Regions from separate parts of the Streptomyces sp. NBC_01003 genome, predicted to be linked through region 1. Evidence: riboswitches for the same ligand, from Rfam matches in the RefSeq annotation. Region 1 holds a riboswitch; the other holds the start of a gene.

Region 1 (4,518 bases):
CGGTGATCAGGCACCAGATCGCGGTGCTCAGGGAGACCAGGCAGATGGGAAGGAGGGTCCAGGCGGCCACGCCGCCGAGCACGCCGTCGCAGCTCAGTCCGCGCAGCGACCCGGCGGCACTCCACGCGGTGCCGGCCAGGGGAGCGGCGACCAGCAGGCCCCACGCCGCGGTGATGGCCAACGCCCGATCTCGGCGCTCCTGATCATCGCCGGGGCGGCGGGTGATGTGCCGCAGGGCATGACCGCAGGCGCCGGTGCCGAGGGCCAGGGAGGCGAGGGCCGGACCGGCGTAGAAGGACCCGGGCCAGGGACCGTGGGATTCGGTCACGCCGGAGCAGGCCATCCTGAGCACGCGTCCTGCCCGGCCCACGTCGTCGGGGGAGCCGATCGCGGTCGCGGTGACGAGGAGCGCGATGAGCAGGGCTGCCTCGATGAGCAGCAACACCGTCAGCTGGGGCGGAACGTAGTCGCGGATCCGGCGCGGGGTGAGTCCGGCAGTGCGGACGGCGCCTTGAGGACGGGCAGTGATGTATTCGCCGAGCAGTACACCGGCCGCGGCGCAGAGGCCGAACGCGGGTATGGCGATCAGGGCTCCGGTCCCGAGCCCGCCGGAGTTGTCGATCAGGCAGAGGGAGAGGAGGGCGCCGGCGGTCAGGCCGCCGGAGCGTGCGTAGCGGTCCGCGCGGGCGCGGGATGCAGGCGGAACGGTGTCGAGCATGAGGGGACCCCCGATGTGCGCACTTGTATCAAGTCATAGATACAAACTGTAGGTACAAGGTGGCCCACCCGGGATCTTGTGTCAAATGTTCAGTACAAGAAGGTCGGGCAGTACTGCGATCCGTCCCGGACGCGGAAGACGTCGCCCCCATGAGCGACAGCCCGCCTCAAACGCGTTGGCGAACCAGGAACCAGCGAACCAGATCACCTGAGACCGCAAGCAATGCGGACCAGGTCACACGAGACGGGGCTAGGCCATGGGAGACGGGACGCCCCGCTCCGGGGCACCCCGCTCCGGGATACCCCGCTCCGGGACGTCCGGCCTTGCCGAGTCGCTGACCAGGCGTGATCAGACTTCGATGATGCAAACTCGAGTCCGTCAAAGTTCGATGGCCTGCGCTCAAGATGCGATGCACCGGACATTGGCCGAGCGATGAGCCGGAACGGACTCCCGACGATCACTCGGATCGCCCCGGGCTGCCAGTGGGCTCAAGCGTCGCCCACGACAGACGGGTGACCGTGACATGAGTTGCCGATCAGCGTGCCAACCTGCGTGGATGTTTCCGCAGGAGGGGGCGGGTCGGGCCGTCTGCGGGCCGTCGGAGGAGGGCCCACGACGGCCGATGACGGCCAGTGGCGGCCAGTGACGACTACCGCTCATCTCTGTGCGCCCAGGTCACGCAAATGGATCTGCGACACTGGAAGAGTTATGCCTAAGCCCGGAGAACTCACTTTCGTCGCCCCGCGCGGAGCCAAGAAGCCGCCGCGGCACCTCGCCGACCTCTCGCCCGCCGAGCGGAAGGAGGCCGTTGCCGCGATCGGTGAGAAGCCGTTCCGCGCCAAGCAGCTGTCGCAGCACTACTTCTCGCGGTTCGCGCACGACCCCGCGGAGTGGACCGACATCCCCGCCGGCTCGCGCGGCAAGCTGCAGGAGGCGCTGCTTCCGGAGCTGATGACGGTCGTCCGGCATCTGTCGACGGACCAGGACACCACCCGTAAGACCTTGTGGCGGCTCTTCGACGGCACGCTCGTCGAGTCCGTCCTGATGCGCTACCCGGACCGGGTCACCATGTGCATCAGCTCGCAGGCGGGCTGCGGAATGAACTGCCCGTTCTGCGCCACGGGACAGGCCGGCCTCGACCGGAACCTGTCGACGGGCGAGATCGTGCACCAGATCGTCGACGGCATGCGCGCGCTGCGCGACGGCGAGATCCCGGGTGGCCCGGCCCGCCTGAGCAACATCGTCTTCATGGGCATGGGCGAGCCCCTGGCCAACTACAAGCGGGTCGTCGGCGCCATCCGCGCGCTCACCGACCCCGAGCCCGACGGCGTCGGCCTCTCGCAGCGCGGGATCACCGTCTCGACCGTCGGTCTGGTCCCCGCGATGCACCGGCTCGCCGACGAGGGCCTCAAGTGCCGTCTCGCCGTCTCGCTGCACGCCCCCGACGACGAACTGCGCGACACTCTCGTCCCGGTCAACACGCGCTGGAAGGTCCGCGAGGTCCTCGACGCGGCGTGGGAGTACTCCGAGAAGTCGGGCCGCCGCATCTCCATCGAGTACGCGCTCATCCGCGACATCAACGACCAGGCCTGGCGTGGTGACCGGCTCGGCCGCCTGCTCAAGGGCAAGCGGGTCCACGTCAACCTGATCCCGCTGAACCCGACGCCGGGCTCGAAGTGGACGGCCTCGCGCCCCGAGGACGAGAAGGCCTTCGTCGAGGCCATCGCGGCCCACGGGGTCCCGGTCACCGTCCGCGACACCCGTGGCCAGGAGATCGACGGGGCGTGCGGCCAGCTCGCCGCCACCGAGCGGTAACCTGACTGGCGTACGTACATCTTCATATTCCGACAGGGGAGCGCCACAGCGCTGAGAGTGCGGCATCGGCCGCAGACCCTCTGAACCTTGCCCAGGTCATTCTGGGTAGGAAGTTCGGTCGCCACTCAAGCTGTTGCGCCCTGCCCGGGAATCGTCCGCGATCCCGGGCGGGGCCGCGTCTCTTCCTGGACACCCAGGAGGGAACTTAAGTGAGCACCACCATCAAGGCCACGGCCGTCGCCGTGGCGGCCGGTCTCGGACTCGTCACGCTCTCCGCGTGCGGAGGATCAGGGTCCGGCAAGGACTCTGCGGACTCCAAGACCGTCACCCTGGTCAGCCATGACTCGTGGGCCGTCTCCAAGAACGTGCTCAAGGACTTCGAGAAGAGCTCCGGCTACAAGGTCACGGTCCTGAAGGACGGTGACGCGGGCGAGGCCGTCAACAAGGCCATCCTGTCCAAGGACAATCCGCAGGGCGACGTCCTCTTCGGCGTCGACAACACGCTCCTGTCGCGAGCCCTCGACAACGGTCTCTTCCAGCCGTACGAGGCCGAGGGCCTGGACCAGGTCCGCCCCGAGTACCAGCTCGACGGGGACAAGCACCGCGTCACCCCGATCGACACCGGCGACATCTGCGTCAACTACGACAAGAAGTACTTCGCCGATCACAAGCTGACGCCGCCCGCCTCGTTCGACGACCTCGCCAAGCCCGCGTACAAGAACCTGCTGGTCACGGAGAACGTGTCGACGTCGTCGCCCGGCCTCGGCTTCCTGCTGGGCAGCGCGGCGCAGTACGGCGACAACGGGTGGCAGGGCTACTGGAAAAAGCTCAAGGCCAACGGCGTGAAGGTCGTCGACGGCTGGGAGCAGGCGTACAACGAGGAGTTCTCGGGCTCCGCCGGTGGCAGGAAGGCGGGCGGTGACCGGCCGCTCGTCGTGTCGTACGCGTCGTCGCCGCCGGCCGAGGCGATCTACTCGGACCCGCAGCCGAAGACCGCCCCGACCGGGGTCGCGACCGGCACCTGCTTCCGCCAGACCGAGTTCGCCGGCCTGCTGAGCAACGCGAAGAACGAGAAGGGCGGCAAGGCGCTCCTCGACTTCCTGATAGCGAAGCAGTTCCAGCAGGACATGCCGCTGAACATGTTCGTGGACCCGGTGACGAAGGACGCGGCCCTGCCCGCCGACTACGCGAAGTACGACGTCGAGGTCGACGCCCCGAAGACCATGGCGCCGAAGAAGATCGCCGACAACCGTGACGCCTGGGTCAAGTCGTGGACCTCACTCGTACTGAAGTGACGCCCCCCGCAGGGCCTCCGGTGAAGCAACCGGCAAGGCCCCCGGTGAAGCCCTCGGCAAAGTCCCTCAAGGGGCGCGGGAGCGCGGCGCGGCTCGGCCTGATGGCCGTTCCCGTCGCGTTCTTCGCGATCTTCTTCGCCTATCCGGTCGCGGCGATCGTCTCCCGCGGCCTGAAGGCGGGCGGCCACTGGCAGTTGGGGCGGATCGCCGATGTGCTGGGGCAGCCCGACATCCGGCACGTCCTGTGGTTCACGACCTGGCAGGCGCTCGCGTCGACGGCGCTCACGCTGCTGATCGCGCTCCCCGGCGCGTACGTCTTCGCGCGCTTCGAGTTCAGGGGCAAGCAGGTCCTGAGGGCCGCCGTCACCGTGCCGTTCGTGCTGCCGACCGTTGTCGTCGGCACGGCGTTCCTGGCGCTGGTCGGCCGCGGCGGGCTGCTCGACAGCCTGTGGGGCGTACGCCTCGACACCACCGTGTGGGCGATCCTGCTCGCCCATGTCTTCTTCAACTACGCCGTGGTCGTCCGCACCGTCGGCGGACTGTGGTCGCAGCTCGACCCGCGTCAGGAGGAGGCCGCCCGGATGCTGGGCGCCTCCCGCTGGACGGCCTGGCGGAAGGTGACGCTGCCCGCGCTCGGACCGGCCGTCGCGGCCGCCGCACTGATGGTCTTCCTCTTCACGTTCACGTCGT
Region 2 (4,518 bases), 1.8 Mb from region 1:
CGACGACGAGAGCCGACGCGACCACCTCGACCGCTATCCCGCGCATTCGATCACCCCGTACACGGTGCGCGACGACCGCTCGCTGCTACGACGGCTCAACGGGCTGGGGCGCATGCAACCGGTCGTGGAGCGCCAGGAGTACGCGTTGGGCACTGTCTGCGCGGCGTTTCCCATCACCGTCGGGTCCACCGCGGCCACGATGGCGGTTTCTCTCCCGTCCCATCAGGCCGGTCGCCTGCTGCCCGCGGCACGACAGCTGCAGAACGAAGTCGGCAAACTCGTCAGGACACTCGCCTTCTCTATCAGCATCTGAAAACTCACTCCTTGTGATCCCGCATGTACGTTAAGCAAGATGCGAAGGGTGCCGGGATGGTTACTCCCGGCCAATCGACGGCAAATTGACGGGGTAGGCGATGCGCGAGTCGGTACAGGCAGTACAAGCAGAGGTCATGATGAGCTTCCTCGTCTCCGAGGAACTCTCGTTCCGCATCCCGGTGGAGCTGCGGTACGCCGCCGCTGATCCCTACGCCGTGCGGCTGACCTTCCACCTCCCTGGGGACGCCCCGGTGACCTGGGCCTTCGGCCGAGAGCTCCTGGTGGACGGGGTGGCCGGTCCCTGCGGCGACGGCGATGTGCGCATCGAGCCGGTGGAACTGGCCGGCAGACCGGGCGAGATGCCGGGCGAGGTGCACATCAGGCTCCAAGTGGGCGGTGACCAGGCGCTGTTCCGGGCGGGCGTCGCTCCACTCGTCGCCTTCCTCGACCGCACCGACAAGCTCGTGCCGCTCGGCCAGGAGCGGGCGCTCGCCGACTTCGAGGCGCATCTTGACGAGGCACTCGACCGGATCCTCGCAGAGGAGCAGAGCGCCGGCTGACGGGCTCCAGGAGTCCGCGGACCATCAACTGACGTAACGCTTCAGCAGACCGGTGCCCTCGGGGCGCCCTCGCAGGGGTTCAGCGTTTCCGTCGCCGGCCCCTTCCTCCGCGTGCCGGACCGGCCGCGGCGGCGGACGGGGATCCGGGCCGGTCGGCCGAGACCACCAGGGCCGCGAGCGCGGTCGTCACCGGTACCGAGGCGACCAGCCCGATAGAGCCCACCAGAGTCCGCACGATCTCCACAGCCACCAGCTCACTGTTGGCCACGGTGCCCACACTGCTCTGCGCGATCGAGAAGAGCAGCAACAGCGGCAGCGCCGCGCCCGCGTACGCCAGGACGAGCGTGTTGACCACGGACGCGATGTGGTCGCGGCCGATCCGGATGCCCGCGCGGTACAGACCGCGCCAGCCCATCGTCGGGTCCGCCTGATGCAGCTCCCACACCGCCGACGTCTGCGTGACCGTCACATCGTCGAGCACACCGAGCGAACCGATGATGACGCTGGCGAGCAGCAGACCACTCATGTCGATGGACGGGTAAAGACCGTGGATCAGGCCCGTGTTGTCGTCCGTGTTGCCGGTCAGCGCCGCCCAGCCGATGAACAGCGAGCCGAGCAGCCCGATCAGGACCAGAGACACGAGCGTGCCGAGCACCGCGACCGACGTCCGGGCCGTCAGACCGTGACACAGGTAGAGCGCGATCAGCATGATGGCGCTCGCCCCGATCACCGCCACCACCAGCGGATTCGAGCCCTGCAGGATCGCGGGCAGGATGAAGAAGGTCAGCACCATGAAGCTGATCGCCAGCGCGACGAGCGCCATGACACCCCGCAGCCGGCCCACGACGACCACCGCCAGCGCGAAGATCCCGGCGAGCAGCGCCATCGGGAGCCTGCGGTCCACATCGGTGACGGAGTACTGAAGTTCCTTGGGCGCGTCGGGCGCGTAGGCCACGATCACCTTCTGGCCCTCGTGCAACTGCCTTGGTGAGTCCGGCTGCACGATCTCCGTGAACGTACGGCCGGTGTCCTTGCCGCTGTCGACGCGGACCGTGGCCTTCTCGCACGTGCCCTTCGCCTGCTGCTCGGCGGTCTGGCCCTCGGCGGTCGACGTATCGCCGGTGGGGGTGTCGCCGGAGGCGTTGACGGACTTGCAGTCGACCTTGTCGACCTTTGTGACGGTGGCCTGTTGGGTCTGCCGGTCGAAACCGACGCCGGTACGGGCGTGGGACGGGGCGCCGCCGGGCCAGAGCACCACGAGGCCGACCACGACCGCCACGGAGAACGGGATCAGTACCGCGGCGATGACCTTGCGCAAGTGCTTGGAGACGGGCGCGGCGGGGCCGTGGCTGTGGGAGTGCCCGTGTTCGGCGCTCCCCTGGCCATGGGGCGGATTCGGCGGCGCGGACGGAGGCTGCGGCGTGCTGGTCACCGCCCGATCATCGCAAGAACGGCAGGGGCCCTCTGTTCAGCACGCCAGAAATGACGCTAGCGTGGGGGCACCTTTGCACACGCGGGAGCTCGGAGCACCGGGCTGAGAGGGCGCTGACCTCCGCTTCGGCGATGTTTCACATGAAACATCGCCCGACGGAAGCCGCTGCGTCGACCGCCGAACCTGTTACCGGGTAATGCCGGCGTAGGGAGTAGGTCTCATGACCACATCGGACGCGCGCACGCCTGCCTCCAACCTGTCCACAGAGACGGGCGAGGCCGGGAAGTCCATTGGCTGGCACAAGGGGTACGTCACGGGCTCACGCCCCGACCTCCAGGTGCCGGTCCGCCAGGTGCACCTCACCAACGGCACGGCGGTCACGCTCTACGACACGTCCGGGCCGTACACCGATCCGAGTGTCGACACCGACGTCCGCAGGGGCCTTGCCCCGCTGCGGGAGAACTGGATCATCGGCCGCGGCGACACCGAGGAGTACTCGGGCCGCCCGGTCCGCCCCGAGGACGACGGGATCAAGCACACCTCTCCGCGCGGCGGCCTGCGCAACCTCGACGCGGTCTTCCCCGGCCGCCCCCGCCAGCCTCGTCGCGGGCGGGACGGCCGGGCGGTGACTCAACTCGCGTACGCCAGGCGCGGGGAGGTCACGCCCGAGATGGAGTACGTGGCCATCCGGGAGAACGTGGACCCCGAGGTCGTCCGTGAGGAGATCGCCGCGGGCCGCGCGGTCCTGCCGGCCAACGTCAACCACCCGGAGATCGAGCCGATGATCATCGGCAAGCGGTTCCTGGTGAAGGTCAACGCCAACATCGGCAATTCCGCGGTCACTTCGTCGATCGAGGAGGAGGTGGAGAAGATGACATGGGCGACCCGCTGGGGCGCCGACACCGTCATGGACCTCTCCACCGGCCGCAACATCCACACAACGCGCGAATGGGTCCTGCGCAACTCCCCCGTCCCGATCGGTACGGTGCCGCTCTACCAGGCGCTGGAGAAGGTCGACGGCCGCGCCGAGGAGCTGACCTGGGAGATCTACAAGGACACGGTCATCGAGCAGGCCGAGCAGGGCGTGGACTACATGACGGTCCACGCCGGTGTGCGGCTGCCGTACGTCCCGCTCACCGCGAACCGCAAGACGGGCATCGTCTCGCGCGGCGGTTCGATCATGGCCGCCTGGTGCCTGGCGCACCACAAGGAGAGCTTCCTCTACGAGAACTTCGCGGAGCTCTGCGAGATCCTCGCGGCGTACGACGTCACGTACTCGCTGGGTGACGGCCTGCGGCCGGGCTCGATCGCGGACGCCAACGACGAGGCGCAGTTCGCCGAGCTGAAGACGCTCGGGGAGCTCAACACGATCGCGAAGAGCTTCAACGTCCAGACGATGATCGAGGGCCCCGGGCACGTCCCGATGCACAAGATCAAGGAGAACATCGACCTTCAGCAGGAGGTGTGCGAGGAGGCGCCCTTCTACACACTCGGCCCGCTGACGACCGACATCGCCCCCGCGTACGACCACATCACCTCCGGCATCGGAGCCGCGATGATCGCGTGGTGGGGGACGGCCATGCTCTGTTACGTCACGCCCAAGGAGCACCTGGGCCTGCCGAACAGGGACGACGTCAAGACCGGCGTCATCACCTACAAGATCGCGGCCCACGCGGCGGACCTCGCCAAGGGGCACCCGGGCGCCCAGGACTGGGACGACGCGCTCTCCGACGCGCGGTTCGAGTTCCGCTGGGAGGACCAGTTCAATCTGGCCCTCGACCCGGACACGGCACGGGAGTTCCACGACGAGACGCTCCCGGCCGAACCGGCTAAGACGGCCCACTTCTGCTCGATGTGCGGGCCGAAGTTCTGCTCGATGAAGATCTCCCAGGACATCCGCCGGCAGCACGGCGGGACGAAGAGTGAGATCGAGGAGGGCATGGCGGAGAAGTCCAAGGAGTTCGCCGCCGCGGGCAACCGGGTCTATCTGCCGATCGCGGACTGACCTCGTCCACGCCCACGCGGGCGCCGCGCGCTGTCCACCGGTCGCCTTTCGCGGCCGGTGGACAGGGTGTTCCGGGACCAACGCCCGTCGGCCCTAGTCCGGCTTGTGGTCCGGGCCTCCGAAGTCGGGGCTTGTGAAGTCCGGGCTCGAGTACGTCGGGCGCGGGCCCGCAGGGGAGCCGCCGTCGGTGCCCGGGCTGCTGAACC

What was found. A riboswitch is a leader RNA that binds a small molecule or an ion and turns the genes downstream of it on or off. The one in region 1 is predicted to bind thiamine pyrophosphate.
Region 2: linked by a shared signal. The riboswitch ahead of thiC (phosphomethylpyrimidine synthase ThiC) and the one ahead of OG698_RS16180 (thiamine ABC transporter substrate binding subunit) in region 1 are both predicted to bind thiamine pyrophosphate.

What each region holds. Positions count from the first base shown of each region.
Region 1 covers NZ_CP108707.1:3,556,746-3,561,263, reverse strand. The annotation lists gene OG698_RS16190 (hypothetical protein) at 1-718, opposite strand, end outside; gene rlmN (23S rRNA (adenine(2503)-C(2))-methyltransferase RlmN) at 1,427-2,533, shown strand; TPP riboswitch at 2,558-2,663, shown strand; gene OG698_RS16180 (thiamine ABC transporter substrate binding subunit) at 2,743-3,828, shown strand; gene OG698_RS16175 (ABC transporter permease) at 3,930-4,518, shown strand, end outside.
Region 2 covers NZ_CP108707.1:5,317,928-5,322,445, forward strand. The annotation lists gene OG698_RS24380 (IclR family transcriptional regulator) at 1-313, shown strand, start outside; gene OG698_RS24385 (SsgA family sporulation/cell division regulator) at 414-875, shown strand; gene OG698_RS24390 (YibE/F family protein) at 955-2,307, opposite strand; TPP riboswitch at 2,379-2,535, shown strand; gene thiC (phosphomethylpyrimidine synthase ThiC) at 2,528-4,312, shown strand; gene OG698_RS24400 (hypothetical protein) at 4,406-4,518, opposite strand, start outside.